Methylotuvimicrobium sp. KM2: one gene and its partners. The protein of the gene in region 1 interacts with the protein of each later gene in a pairwise test. Links are inferred from orthologs where the notes say so. Each region holds a gene or a part of one and is shown on either strand. Other genes may lie near its edges.

Region 1 (4,944 bases):
GAAGGCGGGCGTCATACACCATTCTTTAATGGCTATCGTCCACAATTTTATTTCAGAACAACGGATGTAACCGGAGCGGTCGATCTTCCGGAAGGCGTGGAAATGGTGATGCCGGGCGATAACGTCAACGTTGAAGTGAAGTTGATTGCGCCGATTGCGATGGAAGAAGGTTTGCGTTTCGCGGTTCGTGAAGGTGGCCGTACCGTTGGCGCGGGCGTTGTTGCTTCCATTATCGAATAACGTAAGCGCTAAATAATTTTTAATGTTTTCTGAATTAGGTCAGTAGCTCAATTGGCAGAGCAGCGGTCTCCAAAACCGCAGGTTGGGGGTTCGATTCCCTCCTGGCCTGCCATCAGAAAAATACAATAACTATAAATCGTAATAACAATCATGAGTACACAAGTTGAATCCTCAGCATCGGTAGGTGATGTTGTTAAGCAAGTTTTCTCAATTGTTTTTGTTATTGCAGGCCTTGCGGGTTTTTACTACTTTTCCGAATTTGCCTTGTTATATAGGGTACTCTCGCTAGTCGTAATTGTTCTGATTGCAATGGGTCTCATGTTGACTACTCAATTGGGTCAGGGGTTTTGGACTTTCGCATTGGAATCGAAACAAGAAGTAAGAAAGGTAGTTTGGCCGACGCGTCAAGAAACAATGCGGACGACTTTAATGGTCTTTGCAATGGTTATTATCGTTGGTGTGATACTTTGGTTGCTTGATATGTTTTTATTTTGGGGTGTTCGTTTATTGACCGGTCAAGGAGGCTGATAAATGGCACTTCGTTGGTATGTTGTTCATGCTTATTCAAACTTTGAAAATAAAGTCAAAGAAGCGTTAGAAGAAAGGATAAAGCGGGAAGGTCTAGGTCAGTACTTCGGCAAGATTCTTGTGCCTACGGAAGAAGTTGTCGAGATGCGTATGGGGCAGCAGCGTAAAAGCGAGCGCAAGTTTTTTCCGGGTTATGTGCTCGTGCAGATGGAATTGACCGATGAAACATGGCATATGGTTAGAGATGTCCCTAGAGTGCTTGGGTTTATTGGTGGAACATCCGACAAGCCGGCCCCTATAACGGAAAAAGAGGCGATGTCTATTTTAAATAGAGTCGAGGAAGGGGTTAATAAACCAAGGCCAAAAGTTTTATTTGAAGTCGGTGAGGTTGTAAGAGTGAACGACGGGCCTTTTAAGGATTTCAATGGAACGATAGAAGAAGTTAATTACGAAAAGAGCAAGCTTAGGATTTCGGTTTTAATTTTTGGCAGGTCGACACCGGTAGAGCTGGACTTCAATCAAGTTGAAAAATCATAATAAAGCGTCAAAAATTTTTTAAAATCCTGGATATGACTGTGTCCGGGATTTTTGTTTATTAGGGGAGCTGAAAAGCGATTGCACCCGATTTGGAGTAAATAATGGCAAAAAAAATTAATGCATACATAAAGTTGCAAGTAAAAGCTGGTGAAGCTAACCCTAGCCCACCAGTTGGACCTGCATTAGGTCAGCATGGTGTCAACATTATGGAGTTTTGTAAAGCCTTTAATGCAAAAACTCAAGAGTTAGAAAAAGGGTTGCCGATTCCGGTTGTTATTACCGTTTATAGCGATCGTAGTTTTACCTTTATTACTAAAACTCCGCCTGCTTCGATTTTGTTAAAGAAAGCTGTTGGTGTAAAGAGCGGCAGTAGTACGCCGAATAAAGTGAAAATTGGCACAGTGACGCGTGAACAGCTTGAAGAAATCGCCAAAACCAAAATGGAAGATTTAAATGCGGCAAGCTTGGATGCGGCAGTTAAAACTATAGCCGGAAGTGCTCGTAGTATGGGCCTCAATGTGGAGGGCGTGTAATGGCAAAGCTGACTAAAAAAGCAAAACTGATTAAGTCGAAAGTAGATAGAAGTAAACAATATTCGGTCGACGAAGCGGTTGGTTTATTGAAAGAGCTAGGAAACAGCAAGTTTGTCGAATCGATCGATGTCAGTGTCAACTTAGGCGTCGATCCAAGAAAATCCGATCAAAATGTTCGTGGCGCAACCGTATTGCCTAATGGAACCGGTAAATCCGTAAGAGTTGCTGTATTTACTCAAGGAGCCAATGCAGATGCGGCGAAAGAAGCGGGGGCGGATATCGTTGGTATGGAAGATTTAGCCGATCAGGTTAAAAAGGGCGAAATGAATTTCGACGTAGTGATCGCTTCTCCCGATGCAATGAGGGTTGTTGGTCAGCTGGGTCAGATTTTAGGCCCAAGAGGCTTAATGCCAAATCCAAAAGTCGGAACGGTTACGCCGGATGTTGCAACCGCAGTTAAAAACGCAAAATCAGGGCAAGTACGTTATCGAACCGATAAGTCGGGGATCATCCACTGCTCAATCGGTAAAGTGGATTTTGACGCGACAGCCATTCAACAAAACCTGGAAGCGTTATTGGCCGACTTGCGCAAAGCTAAGCCGAGTGCCGCGAAAGGCGTTTATATGAAAAAAATTACGCTGTCATCGACCATGGGTCCAGGGCTTTGGATCGATCAGAGCGGGCTGGCTGGTTAAGGCGAAAGACTTTGGGTTGCCGGAAATGCCGGCAACCGTCAAAGACCGCAGGTGTTGTAAAAACTTAATTGTCCTGCGTAGACGGGAGCTGGAGCCGCAAAGCTGGTGAAAGGGACCGTAAGGGGCATCTACTCAAAGATGCGTTTTATTGATTCTGACAAAAAATCAGATATGTACCGGAGGTAAATTGTGGCACTAAATTTAGATAGCAAGAAAGCTGTCGTCGAAGAGGTTGCCGAATTCGCCGCTAAAGCCCATTCCGCCGTGGCGGCGGAATATCGCGGTTTGACCGTGTCGGAAATGACCGAGTTACGGAAAACTGCAAGAGAAACGGGTGTTTATCTGCGGGTTGTGAAAAACTCATTGGCAAAAAGAGCCATAGCCGGGACAGAATTCGAATGTATGCAAGAGGGCTTAGTCGGTCCGTTATTGCTAGCGTTTTCGATGGAAGATCCAGGTTGTGCGGCAAGATTAATCCATGAGTTTGCAAAAAGTCATAACAAGCTCGTCACTAAAATAGTGGCTATCGGTGGGCAGGCATATGATGCTAATGAACTTGAAAGATTGGCAAAACTGCCGACACGCGATCAAGGAATTAGCATGTTGATGTCGGTCATGAAAGCACCGGTTGGTAAGCTTGCACGGACATTGGCTGCACTTAAAGACCTTAAAGAAGCGGCATAACCTTTTTTTAACCAGTTTTACATCTATTTTAGAGGAATACATAATGGCAATTTCACAAGAAGATATCTTGGAAGCGGTCTCTAACATGACGGTTATGGAAATCGTTGATTTAATTTCAGCGATGGAAGAAAAATTCGGCGTATCGGCGGCTGTCATGGCTGCGGCTCCAGCGGCAGCGACGGCGGCAGCGGCTGAAGAACAAACCGAATTCGATGTTATTTTGACTGCGGCCGGAGCTAACAAGGTTGCCGCGATTAAAGCGGTTCGCGGAATCACGGGTCTGGGCTTGAAAGAAGCGAAAGACGCTGTTGAAGGAGCGCCAACTACTTTGAAAGAAGGCGTTAGCAAAGATGAAGCAGAAGCGGTCAAAAAGGAGCTTGAGGACGCAGGTGCTTCAGTCGAAATTAAGTAAAGATTTTGACGCAAAATTTAAGGCATTAAGCCCCTTAGTACGGCTGGTGACATTTTGTCATCGGCCTTTTGCTGCTTATTCATAAGTGGCAAAAAATAATTCCTGATGAAATAGGTATGGAAGCAATATGGCCTACTCTTTTACCGAAAAAAAACGCATTCGTAACAACTTTGGCAAGGGTACAGAAGTACTCGACGTGCCTTATCTTTTAGCGACGCAAATCAATTCCTACGCGAGTTTCCTGCAATCCGGTATGCCGCCGGAAAAGCGGTTGAATGTGGGTTTGCACGCCGCTTTTTCCAGTGTATTTCCAATAGAAAGTCATTCCGGATATGCGGTTCTGGAATATGTAAAATACCGGTTAGGAGAGCCGACATTCGATGTCAGGGAATGTCAACAAAGGGGTGCAACTTTTGCTGCGCCACTGAGAGTGTTGGTGCGCTTGGTCATTTACGATAAAGACGCGCCTGGAAGCACGAAAGTTGTTAAGGATATCCGGGAGCAGGAAGTCTACATGGGGGAGTTGCCGTTAATGACCGATAACGGAACTTTCGTCATTAATGGAACCGAGCGGGTAATTGTTTCTCAGTTACACCGTTCTCCGGGCGTGTTTTTTGATCACGATAAAGGTAAAACGCATTCATCAGGAAAGTTATTATTCAACGCAAGAGTTATCCCTTATCGCGGCTCTTGGCTTGACTTCGAGTTCGATCACAAGGACTGTGTCTATGTCAGAATAGATAGACGTAGAAAAATTCCGGCAACGATCTTATTAAGAGCGCTGGGTTATAATAACGAAGAAATGATGGATATTTTCTTTGAAACCAATCGCTTTATCTTGACTGATGATAGTTGTTTGTTTGATTTGGTGCCTGAGCGACTGAGAGGCGAAATTGCCGCCTTCGATTTTAAACATGATGGAAAGGTTCTGATCGAAGAGGGGCGTCGGATTACGGCAAAACATATACGCCAATTAAAAGAAGCGGGCGTCACTCAAGTCGAAGTCCCTAAAGCCTATCTGCATGGAAAAGTGTTAAGCCGTAACCTGATCGATGAATCGACAGGCGAGCTGATTGCCAATGTCAATGATGAGCTTACCGAGGAATTACTCGATAAAATCATAGATAGCGGTATACAAGAGCTAAACACGATTTATGTCAACGATCTCGATAGAGGGCCCTATATCTCGAATGCGATGCGTTTGGATACGAGTAGCACGCAACTGGAAGCGCTAGTTGAAATATATCGCATGATGAGACCAGGAGAGCCGCCGACAAAAGAATCAGCGGAAAATCTGTTTCAAAACCTGTTTTTT
Region 2 (5,221 bases), 1.3 Mb from region 1 along the record:
TCTGACTTGATCGACCCCTTTGTGAATGGCAATGCCGCGCTCCAGCAAGGCTCCACGAATCTGATTCACTACAGCAGTTCGTCGTTTGACCAGATCCTGGCGTAGATTATGAAGCAGTTGCATATCTTGCTGTACTTCGGTTTTGATCGACACCACCCGCTTATTGGGCCGGCCGACCGCATCAAAAATCGCTTGGGCATCGTTAAAATCATTCTTGTTGCCGACCACGAAGCTCTTGACAAACTTCGCGTTCAATAACATCACTTCATGGCCCAGTTTAGTTAATTCTCTAGCCCAATAATGGCTACTGCCGCACGCCTCGATACCAATCGTGCTGACCGGATAATTGGCGAAGAAGGTCAAGACTTGCGCCCGTTTGAGTTTTTTCTTGATGACTTTATTATCCGCATTCAACGTATACAGATGAAAAATGTTCTTTGCGATATCTAAACCAATTACGCTAGTATTCATCTCGGACTCCTCTTGTTTTGTTTTTTACTAAGGTGCTATTTGACACCAACAGAGTGAGAGGAGTCCATATCATCATCGTAGATGAAAATTTTCTGGTTCCTACGGTCCTGCGCTCGTCGTTATATACCTTTAGTACTTCAAATTTCGGCAGTGCCAGAGGAGGCGCTGGGGTGTTCGGTCGATTTTTGCTCCTGCAAAATCGACATTCACGCCATCCATGGCGCTTGCTAAGGCTTTGCCAGCATGGAGCTGGCATAGAGCCTACAGGGAGGTATTCACCCAGCCCCTAAATTCCATAGCCCATCGGTCATGGTTAATAGTCTTACGAATTTAGGGGCTGGGGTACCGAATTTTGATCTACGAAGGGTATACACATATCGTAGATACCATCCTAGCTAATGTGACCTCGATACCGTTTGTTGTCACCTAACGCTCCCGGTTTCGAAATCGCGATCAGGGGATCGCTCCCACAAAAGGTTACAAGCGCTGTGGGAGCGACGCCTACGTCGCGACTATCGAAGCCGCTACACTCAAACACCAATAGCCTTTCCGGAAGACACTGCAATCTAGCGCCGTAGGGTACGCTATGCGCACCATGGCAACCCCACCAATGCTAAAACTAAGCCCTTATTGATTGATCTGGGCAGGAATTCGGCGTTTAACGGCATGGAGGTACGCGTAGCGTACCCTACAATTTATGTATAACGATGAGCGGTCCTGCGTGGGAACGATAAAAAACGAATAAACTCCGCGCGCGCCTGCGCCTCCGGGCGATAATAAATTTACTCGACTACAAAACCGTCGACTTTCTGAAAACCGCGCGGTAAATGTAATCCCCGCTTCGCTCGGACTCCCTTGTAATGCTCGATATCGGCTGCTTTTAGCGTCAGTGTGCGTTTTCCGGAAATGAGCTTCAATTCGCTTTGCTCGGAAATCACGGCCAATGCCATGACCGCATCACTACCGTCGGCCAAGTCGCTCGGCGGAATTTGAATCAGTTTATTGCCTTTACCCCGCGTCAGAGCCGGCAATTCATTGACCGGAAAAATCAACAACCTGCCCTGTAGCGTCGCAATCGCCAGCAAATCGCTATCGCGATACACTCGAACCGGCAACAACGCCTTCGCGCCCACCGGTAAGGTGACGACCGTTTTACCGGCTTTATTCTTGCTAAATAAATCCTTCAATTGCACTCTAAAACCGTAACCGGTAGATCCGGCCAGCACATACCAATCTTCCGGATTGCCAGCCAGCAAACCAATAAATAAAGAACCTGCAGGCGGATTGAATCGACCGGTCAGCGGTTCGCCTTGACTGCGCGCCGAAGGTAAGTCATGACTTGCGGTTGCATAAACGCGTCCGGTCGAATCCAATACATAAACCGGCTGAGTCGTGCGGGTCTTGACCGCATGCAGAAAGCCGTCTCCGGAACGATAGTTCAAGCCTTCAACATCGATGTCATGACCTTTCGCGGCACGAATCCAGCCTTTTTGCGACAATATTACCGTGACCGGCTCATTCGCGATTAATTCGGTGCTGTCGAGCGCCTTTGCCGAACCTCTTTCAATAATCGGCGAGCGCCGCTCGTCACCGAACTTTTCGGCATCGACTTGAATTTCTTTTTTTATCAATCGGTTAAGCAAAGCTTTCGAACCCAAGGTTTTTTCCAGGGCTTGCCGCTCTTTTTCGAGCTCTGCTTGCTCGCCTTTAATTTTCATTTCCTCCAATTTAGCCAAATGCCGCAACTTCAATTCCAAGATCGCTTCGGCCTGAAGATCGCTGATGCCGAAGCGCTCCATCAGCACCGGTTTCGGCTTGTCCTCGTACCGAATAATCGCAATGACTTCGTCGATATTCAGATAGGCGATCAATAATCCCTCGAGGATATGCAAACGAGCCAAGACCTTGTCTAACCGGTATTGCAACCTGCGTCTAACCGTTTCGGTTCGGAAGATCAGCCATTCGGTCAATATTGTTCTAAGATTTTTGACTTGCGGCCGACCGTCTAGGCCGATCATATTTAAATTTACGCGAAAATTTTTCTCTAAATCGGTCGTCGCGAACAAATGCGACATCACCGCTTCGACATCGATGCGTTTGGATTTCGGCATCACGACCAAACGCGTCGGATTTTCATGATCGGATTCGTCGCGCAAATCATCGATCATCGGCAGTTTTTTCGCATTCATTTGCGCCGCGATTTGTTCGAGCAATTTGGCTCCGGACACTTGATGCGGCAGGGCGGTAATAACGATATTACCGTCCTCCAGTTCATAACGAGCACGCATTTTGACCGAACCGTTACCGCAAGCGTACATCTTTCGTAACTCTTCGACGGGAGTAATGATCTCGGCGTGAGTGGGATAATCAGGACCTTTGATATGGTCGAACAACCTTTCCAACGGCGTATCGGGGTCATCGAGCAATTGCACGCATGCCGCGGCCACTTCTCTTAGATTATGCGGCGGAATATCGGTCGCCATGCCTACCGCGATACCCATCGTGCCGTTCAACAATACATTCGGTAAACGTGCCGGTAACAATACCGGTTCCTTCATCGTACCGTCAAAGTTATCGGTCCAATCGACGGTCCCCTGCCCCAATTCGCTTAGCAAGGTTTGCGCGTAAGGCGTCAAACGCGATTCGGTATAGCGCATCGCGGCAAACGATTTCGGATCGTCTGGCGAACCCCAGTTCCCCTGGCCGTCGATCAACGGATAGCGATATGAAAAATCTTGCGCCATCAGCACCATTGCCTCGTAACATGCGGAATCGCCATGCGGATGATATTTACCGAGTACGTCGCCGACCGTTCGCGCCGATTTCTTATATTTCGCCGCCGCAGTCAGCCCCAGCTCCGACATTGCATAAACGATGCGCCGCTGCACCGGCTTAAGTCCATCGCCGATATGCGGTAAGGCACGGTCCAAAATCACATACATCGAATAATCGAGATATGCCTTTTCGGTAAAATTTTTTAGCGGAAGTTGTTCGAAGTTTTCCTGAATACCCATAAATTAAAGATCGTCCTTTGGTAAGTCGACATGTAGTGCCATATGTTTTTCCATGATTTCCTGACGCATTTTTTTGCGCATCAACGCGGCATCGTATAGTTTTTGTTCCAATTCACTTTCTATGGTCAAGGGCGGAACGGGCACCGGTTTGCCATTTTCATCGACCGCCACCATCGTAAAGTAAGACGAATTGGTGTGTCTTTTTTCTTGCGTGCGTAAATTCTCGGCAACCACTTTGATGCCGATTTCCATTGAAGAGCGCCCGACATAATTGACATGTGCAGATAAAGTCACCAACTCGCCAACCTGAATTTTTTCCTTAAAAAAAACTTGATCTAACGATGCCGTTACAACGTAATTTTTACTATACCGGGCCGCACAAGCATAAGCGGCCTGATCGAGCAGTTTTAATAACGAACCGCCATGCACGACACCGGAAAAGTTGGCCATATCCGGCGTCATCAAAACAGCCATCTGCAATGTTTTCTCTTGTTGTTTTTTCGATTGATTCACATGTTTTCCGGAGTGGTTTTATAACGCCTTTTCGACCAAACAAATCTTATCGATTCGTATTCCAATTCGAATGAAAGGCTAACAAACGGCTTATTTTAACCGGTTTCAAGAATGATTGCGCCACGAGACGGAGAAAAGCTGCAGATTCAAGTGAAGCTCGTGGAAGGACGGAAGGAGACCGGCGGATGCTCGCCGAGAAGGAAACTGTAGAGTTTTTGGATTATCCTAAGTAAGTGTCCAAAATTTATTTCCCGATTTGGCTAGTATCAGGTAACGCTGGAAGAAGTGTGCGCGGCATGGACGCCGCGCCCAAGCCTATAGGGATATATTCACGGCGTCTTCTGGAAGCGTTACCTGATACTGGCCGATAAAACCAGGTAATTATTTTGAAACAATTATTAAATTCAGCAGTTTTCGCTCCTTCCCAAGCTCGGCTTGGGAAGGCAGCCCCGGAAGCTCTGCTTCCCGTGACGGCAAGCGGAGCTTGCGGAATCGTTTCCCAAGCAGAATCTGGGAAACAGCGAGGGAATAGTAATAGTAAATCACATGAAAAGTTTCATGAAGCATCTATTTGTTGCGGCTGTTCACCCGGAATAGGATGTGTTTTATTAGGATATTTCTTTAGTATCGTTTTAACGTAATTTTGCGTTTCTCGATAAGGAGGAACTCCTTTATATCGTTCGACGGCGCCCTCTCCCGCATTGTAAGCCGCCAATACCCACTCCACATTGCCGTTAAAATGGCGCATCAGCCAATGCAGATAAGCCGTACCGCCCTTGATGTTCTGAATAGGATTAAAAGTATCTTTGACACCGAATCTCTCGGCGGTTGCAGGAATCAATTGCATCAATCCTTGAGCATTTTTGTTCGATAACGCGCCGGGATTAAAGGCGGATTCGGCCTGAATAACCGCCATTACCAACTCAGGATCGATACCGTAATTCGGAGCAATTTTTTCGACCCACGACTTAACGATTTGACGATTGGGATTTACATGCTGCTCGACCGTTATCGTTAATTCTGGCTCAGGGCGGCGACAGCGGGAATCCTTCGTCGGTTTAATATCTTTAAATTTGATCACCATGCGCCTGGCATAGGGATCTCCCGCTTTTGCCGCCAACCTGAACCAATAAAGCGCTACCGATAAATTTCTCGACACCCCTCGGCCATTGAAATGAATAAAACCCAAATGGTAAGCCGATTCGACATCAGACATTAATGCC
Region 3 (6,328 bases), 280 kb from region 1 along the record:
CGGTTGCCGGAACCAAAATAACGGCAACCGTGAGGCCTACAGAAGGAACCCCATGAAATTCTCTCGCTATTTCAGTCAAAAAACATCACCCAATAACCCGCTTGGCTAAAATACCGACCAATAACCCGCCCATCAAATAACCTATCGCCATTTCGGACATCGCTAACAGTTTTTGCAGAGAACCGACCGGTACGATATCGCCATAACCGACCGTCGTAAATGTCGTCAGTGAAAAATACAGACAGTCCAAAAACGAGCGATCCATCAAACCCCAAAAAATTGCAGCATAAGCTAACACGAAACCCACAACCCATAGCGCATATCGCGAAAATGAACGACCATAATCGCAGGACCAGCGTAAAAAACAGGCGAATACCGGATAATGCCTATCCAATTGCTGAATACGTTGCTGCGACAAGGCTAAATCATATAACAAGGTTGCCAACGTAAAGTTGACTGCATGCAAATTGACGCCTAAAAAACGCGTGGAACTATTGAAACGCACATTGTCGAGCAAAGCCCTATTAAGTACGGCAAAATCGAATCGCGCACCGGAAATATCGCTCTCCGACAAATAACTGTCGGATAAATTACTGTAGGACAAATCAGCGCCGGACAAATCGGCATAAAAGAAGTCGATGTTCGACAGATCGAGTTTCGACAATTCGGCATTCGGCAAAGGAATACCGCGCAAGTCAAACTGGCCGGCAAACTTGCCGACATGACGCTCCAACGTCTCGCGCGACCAGCGTCCAGCATTTAAGCTATTCAATACACCGAGTCCTGTTGGTTTACGCCAACGCCCGCGCAAGGTTTCCTTCTCCAAGTTGGCGAAATGCTTCCATTCCAAACTATCCTTATCGCTAATGTCGACCGTAGGTCCAATAAATTCATTCATGCATGAATCATAACAAAATCAAAATAACACTAAAACCCCGAACACAAGTGAATAGTGAATAGTGAATAGTGAATAGTGAATAGTGAATAGTGAATAGTGAATAGTGAATAGTGAATAGTGAAATGATTCGGAGTTTAAACTACTTGTCAAGTTCTAATTTCCCCTTTCCCCTCACCTATATCTAACCTCAACAGCATCCGCCCCCAGCAAACGCTTTAACCGCAAGACCAATTCATCCGAAGGATGCACGCGCCATTCATCGCCGAATTGTAGCGATGACTTGGCTGTTGCGGAACGATAAGCAAGTACAATAGGGCAAGAACCACCCTTAAACGGTTGCAGCGTATCATCGAGCTTATCGACGAACGACTTTGCATCGCGCTGTTCATTCGTATTCGCCCACTGCAACGAAAGACATCGGGCATATTGATTCCGTGCGTCTTCGATACTGTATAGTTTATCGACCGTCAATCTCAGCATGCCGCTAAAATCGTCAATCGCAACACCGCCCTCTGCGACCAGCAAGGCATCCTTAGACAATAAATCGCGGTATCTTTCGTAACTGTCGCCGAAAATTGCCAATTCAAGACGGCCGGACCGATCATCCAAGGTCGCAAACCCCATCGTTTTGCCGTTTTTATTTTGCCGCGTCCGTAATTCCACGACTAGTCCTGCGGTGCGCGCCTCCATTTTTCCTCGCGTGCGCTCAACATCACCCAAGATCTTACCAATCTTGCCATGCACGATATGCTTCAATTCCGATTCATATTGCGTAATCGGATGTCCGGTCAAGAACAAGCCCAAGGTCTGCTTTTCGGCGGCCAATCGCTCCGATTCGGTCCAAGGCTCGGCTTGAGTCGTATAGACGTCCTCCTGTATCCTGTCGTCCTCATCGGGCATGCCCAAACCGAACAAGTCGTTTTGTCCGGTTTGGGCCATCTTGCCGTACTGTTCGGCCACCCGTAATGCAATTGGCAATTCCGCCAAATGCGCCGCTCGATTGGCATCAATCCGATCGAACGCACCCGCCCGAATCAAGGCCTCAAGCACACGACGATTGACCTTCCTCAAATCAACGCGCTTGCATAAATCGTACAGCCCTGCGTAAGATCCGTTAGCTTCGCGTTCTTTTAATAAATCCTCGATCGCGGATTCGCCGACCCCCTTGATTGCACCGATTCCATACACGATTTGACCTTTGTCGTTGACCGTGAAACGATAATTCGATTCGTTGAGATCGGGCGGGCAAATAGCCAATTTCATTTCGCGGCATTCTTCAATCAACACCACGACTTTATCGGTATTGTCCATATCGGAAGACAGCACCGCCGCCATAAACTCAGCCGGATAATGCGCCTTCAGCCAGGCGGTTTGATAAGCGACCAAGGCATAGGCTGCCGAATGCGATTTGTTGAAACCGTAGCCGGCAAACTTTTCCATCAAATCGAAGATATAAGTCGCGACGCTTTCCTCGATGTTATTCGCGACCGCACCTTCTGTGAAAATTTCGCGCTGCTTGGCCATCTCCTCGGGTTTTTTCTTACCCATCGCGCGGCGCAGCATGTCCGCACCGCCGAGGGTATAGCCGGCCAGTTCACGAGCGATCTGCATGACCTGCTCTTGATACAAAATAACGCCGTTAGTCGATTTAAGAATCGGCTCCAGCATGGGATGGGCATATTCGGCTTTCGCGCCGTGCTTGACGTTGATGTAATCGTCGACCATGCCGGACTCGAGCGGACCGGGCCGAAACAAAGCCACCAAGGCGATGATATCGTCGAAACAATCGGGCTTGAGCTTTTTGATCAACTCTTTCATGCCGCGCGATTCCAACTGAAACACCGCGGTCGTCTGCGCTTTCTTCAATAATTCATAGGAGGCCGAATCGTCGCGCGGAATCGTGCTAATATCGACGATAGCCTCGCCTATTTGCTGCTTCTTTAGGTTAATCGTCTCGAGTGCCCAATCGATGATCGTCAGGGTTCGAAGCCCCAAAAAGTCGAACTTGACCAGACCAACCGCCTCGACATCATCCTTGTCGAACTGCGTGACCAGGTTGCCGCCGCCCTGCTCGCAATAAAGCGGCGTAAAATCGGTCAACTTGGTCGGCGAAATCACTACCCCTCCGGCATGTTTACCGGCATTACGCGAAACCCCCTCGAGCGATCTCGCCATATCGATCAGCGTTTTGACTTCCTCTTCAGTCTCATACAACTGCTTGAGATCGGGGCTATCCTGCAGCGCCTTAGTCAGCGTCATGCCTATTTCGAAAGGAATCAGTTTTGCCAAGCGGTCGACGAAGCCGTAGGAAAAACCAAGCACTCGACCGACATCGCGCACGACCGCTTTTGCCGCCATCGAACCATAGGTAATGATCTGCGCGACATGGTCGCGACCATAATGACGCGCGACATAGTCGATAACCTCATCGCGCCGGTCCATACAGAAATCGACGTCGAAGTCGGGCATCGAAACCCGCTCCGGATTCAAGAAGCGTTCGAATAAAAGATCGAATTCGATCGGATCGAGGTCGGTAATTTTCAAGACATAAGCTACCAGCGAGCCGGCGCCAGACCCCCTGCCCGGTCCAACCGGAATCGCGTTGTTCTTGGCCCATTGAATAAAGTCGGCAACGATCAGAAAGTAACCGGGAAAGCCCATCTGCGTAATCACTTTCAACTCGGTCTCGAGCCTGTCGTAATAAACCCGGCGGTTCTCTTCTTCGCTACCGGAACCGAAAGCCGGGTGTTGTTGAAGGCGCTCTTCGAGTCCCTGACGGGACACTTCGATCAGATAGTCATCGATCGTCATGCCTTCCGGAACCGGAAAGTCGGGCAAATAATTTTCGCCTAGCGTCAGCTCCAGATTACAACGCTTGGCGATTTCGACCGAATTTTCCAAGGCTTCCGGGATATCGGCAAACAGCCCCTGCATTTCTTCACCGCTACGCAGATATTGCTGATTGGTGTAATCTTTCGGCCGCCGATTGTCATCTAAAACCCGTCCTTGATGAATACACACCCTGACTTCATGCGCATCGAAATCCTCCGGACGAATAAATCGGACATCATTGGTCGCGACGACCGGCAGCTCCATTTGTTGAGCCAAATCGACAGCCGCCGCCACATAGCGTTCTTCCTCGGCTTTACCGACACGTTGCAACTCGAGATAAAAGGAATCTTCGAATAAATGACTCCATCCCTCGGCCAGGCGTTTGGCCTCGTCGACATTTTCCGCCAACAAGGCCCTGCCGATATCGCCGCTCATGGCTCCTGATAAGGCGATCAGCCCATTGTGATTGTCGGTGATCCATTCGCGCTGAACCATAGGCACGCCTTGATGCTGCCCTTCCTGATAAGACTTTGAAATCAATTCGGTCAGCGTCGTATAACCATTAAGGTTTTTAACCAACAGCGTTAGACAGTAAGGCGATGACGGATCGTCTGGATTGAAGATGTGTACATCGGCGCCGGAAACAGGCTTTATCCCTTGCCCTAGCGCGGCGCGGTAGAATTTGACCAACGAAAATAGATTGGATTGTTCGGTAACCGCGACGGCCGGCATGTTCATGTCGGCTAAGGCTTTAATCAGCGGCTTGATTCGAACAATACCGTCGACCAATGAAAATTCGGTATGAACTCTAAGATGAACGAATGAAGGTTGCATGTTGAATGAGGTATTATCGCGCGGAGGCGCAGGGGCGCGGAGAAGTGCAGAACCTAAGCCCTGTTAATCATTAACGAAATGACGCGGCAAAATATGATTTTAGAAATACGGAATGCCCCATGCACTTTTTCAATCCGGTATTATACTCATCGTATATCAAAATTCGGCGCCGGGGTGTCCGTCAAAGGACGCCGTGAATACGTCCCTGTAGGCTCTATGCCAGCTCCATGCTGGCAAAGCCTTTGTCGAACACCCCGACGCCTCCTCTGGCATTGCCGAAATTTGAAGTGGGAAAGGTATAATCTGCGAGCCTCAGCGCCACTGCGCGAGAAATTTTTGTTAGAGCAGAGCCTTAACCGGAGCGAACGATTTTCTGTGAAACGGCGTAATACCCAACTGCATTAATTGTTGCCGATGCAATGGGGTCGGATAGCCTTTATGCAAATTGAAACCATAGCCTGGATAAAGCCGCTCCAAAAACAGCATCTCTTTGTCTCTAGCGACCTTGGCCAATATTGAAGCCGCGGAAACTTCCGGCACATTCGAATCGGCTTTGACCATGGCCTCTCCTGGTAAATCGATCGGGGGATAGCGACTGCCGTCAACGATAATCCAATCGGGAACCGGATCGATCATGGCGATCGCTCTTGCCATCGCCAACAGCGCCGCGTGCAGAATATTGATGCGATCGATCTCGCTCGGTTCCGCCCGCGCCACGGCCCAACATAGCGCATCCCGCCGGATGGTCAACGCCAGTGCTTCACGCTGCTTTTCGGAAATCTTCTTCGAATCCTTCAAACCAGCAATCGGCTTATCCGGGTCTAAAACAACTGCCGCTGCGAATACGGCGCCGGCAAGACACCCTCGACCGACTTCGTCGACTCCGGCAACTCTTTGCATAGTTATCGTAAAATGCCCCTAGTCACATTCCGCAGAAAACTGACCATCGTCGACAACTCGTCGCTGTCGCCGGCCATGCCTTCCATTTCCTCGATTGCATCTTCGAGCTTTAGGTTCATTTTATAAAGAATTTTATAGGCTTTTCTGATTTGCCGAACGGCCTCCGGCGACACGCCATTGCGCTCCATACCTACTGAATTGATGCCGTGCGGGCGCGTTGGACGACCGCCGACCATCACGAAGGGCGGTATGTCCTGCGTAATCGCGCTACCCATCGCCGAAAAACTGTATTGTCCTATTTGGGTAAATTGATGAACCAGCGTGAAACCGCCGAGTATTGCGTGGTCGCATAAATGCACATGGCCGGCCAGCGACGCACCGTTAGCCATAATTACATGATCGCCGATCACGCAATCGTGAGCGACATGCGTATACGCCATAAACAAGTTATCGGAACCGATCTGCGTTAAGCTGCGGTCCTGCAATGTCCCTCTATGCATCGTCACGAATTCTCGAATGACATTCCTATCGCCTATTTCAAGCCGAGTTACCTCGGAAGCATATTTTTTATCTTGAGGATCTTCGCCTATCGAGGAAAATTGATAAATCCGATTATCCTTGCCTATACTGGTCGGCCCGTTGATGACGACATGAGGCCCTATAACCGTACCTGCGCCAATTGTGACATCCGGGCCTATGATCGAGAACGGACCGACAGTGACATCATCGGCTAATTGGGCGCGCTCGTTAATAACTGCTCTTGAATCTATCAAAATCAATTCACCGCCGCGGCACACATAATGTTGGCACTGGCCACGAATTCGCCTTCCACTTCGGCTCGGCAATCGAACGACCAAATATTGC

What was found. Proteins that work in one complex are often made in the same cells at the same time.
Region 2: the proteins of rplL (region 1) and parC interact in binary tests that used the Escherichia coli proteins (3 or more experiments, as listed by UniProt). The link is inferred for Methylotuvimicrobium sp. KM2 from one-to-one orthologs.
Region 3: the proteins of rplL (region 1) and dnaE interact in binary tests that used the Escherichia coli proteins (3 or more experiments, as listed by UniProt). The link is inferred for Methylotuvimicrobium sp. KM2 from one-to-one orthologs.

Annotation. Positions count from the first base shown.
Region 1 is NZ_CP150634.1:4,114,047-4,118,990, reverse strand. What follows is about bases 2,234-4,944. They hold rplL (50S ribosomal protein L7/L12), read left to right. Parts: upstream 2,234-3,260; coding sequence 3,261-3,629; downstream 3,630-4,944. Other genes in these bases: rpoB (DNA-directed RNA polymerase subunit beta), read left to right, coding at 3,757-4,944; rplJ (50S ribosomal protein L10), read left to right, coding at 2,723-3,217; rplA (50S ribosomal protein L1), read left to right, coding at 2,234-2,533. Outside these bases: tuf (elongation factor Tu), read left to right, coding at 1-240; preprotein translocase subunit SecE, read left to right, coding at 391-768; transcription termination/antitermination protein NusG, read left to right, coding at 772-1,305; rplK (50S ribosomal protein L11), read left to right, coding at 1,407-1,838; more of rplA, read left to right, coding at 1,838-2,233. UniProt on the Escherichia coli protein: The binding site for several of the GTPase factors involved in protein synthesis (IF-2, EF-Tu, EF-G and RF3). Is thus essential for accurate translation.
Region 2 is NZ_CP150634.1:2,816,199-2,821,419, forward strand. What follows is about bases 870-3,857. They hold parC (DNA topoisomerase IV subunit A), read right to left. Parts: upstream 3,486-3,857; coding sequence 1,254-3,485; downstream 870-1,253. Other genes in these bases: WJM45_RS11835 (acyl-CoA thioesterase), read right to left, coding at 3,489-3,857. In the rest of the region: WJM45_RS11825 (IS110 family transposase), read right to left, coding at 1-471; more of WJM45_RS11835, read right to left, coding at 3,858-3,959; WJM45_RS11840 (transglycosylase SLT domain-containing protein), read right to left, coding at 4,555-5,221. UniProt on the Escherichia coli protein: Topoisomerase IV is essential for chromosome segregation; it is the principal protein responsible for decatenating newly replicated chromosomes. It relaxes supercoiled DNA.
Region 3 is NZ_CP150634.1:3,834,659-3,840,986, forward strand. What follows is about bases 870-4,964. They hold dnaE (DNA polymerase III subunit alpha), read right to left. Parts: upstream 4,565-4,964; coding sequence 1,070-4,564; downstream 870-1,069. Other genes in these bases: WJM45_RS16060 (ion channel), read right to left, coding at 870-898; rnhB (ribonuclease HII), read right to left, coding at 4,904-4,964. Also shown: more of WJM45_RS16060, read right to left, coding at 86-869; more of rnhB, read right to left, coding at 4,965-5,464; lpxA (acyl-ACP--UDP-N-acetylglucosamine O-acyltransferase), read right to left, coding at 5,467-6,237; 3-hydroxyacyl-ACP dehydratase FabZ, read right to left, coding at 6,240-6,328. UniProt on the Escherichia coli protein: DNA polymerase III is a complex, multichain enzyme responsible for most of the replicative synthesis in bacteria. This DNA polymerase also exhibits 3' to 5' exonuclease activity. The alpha chain is the DNA polymerase catalytic subunit.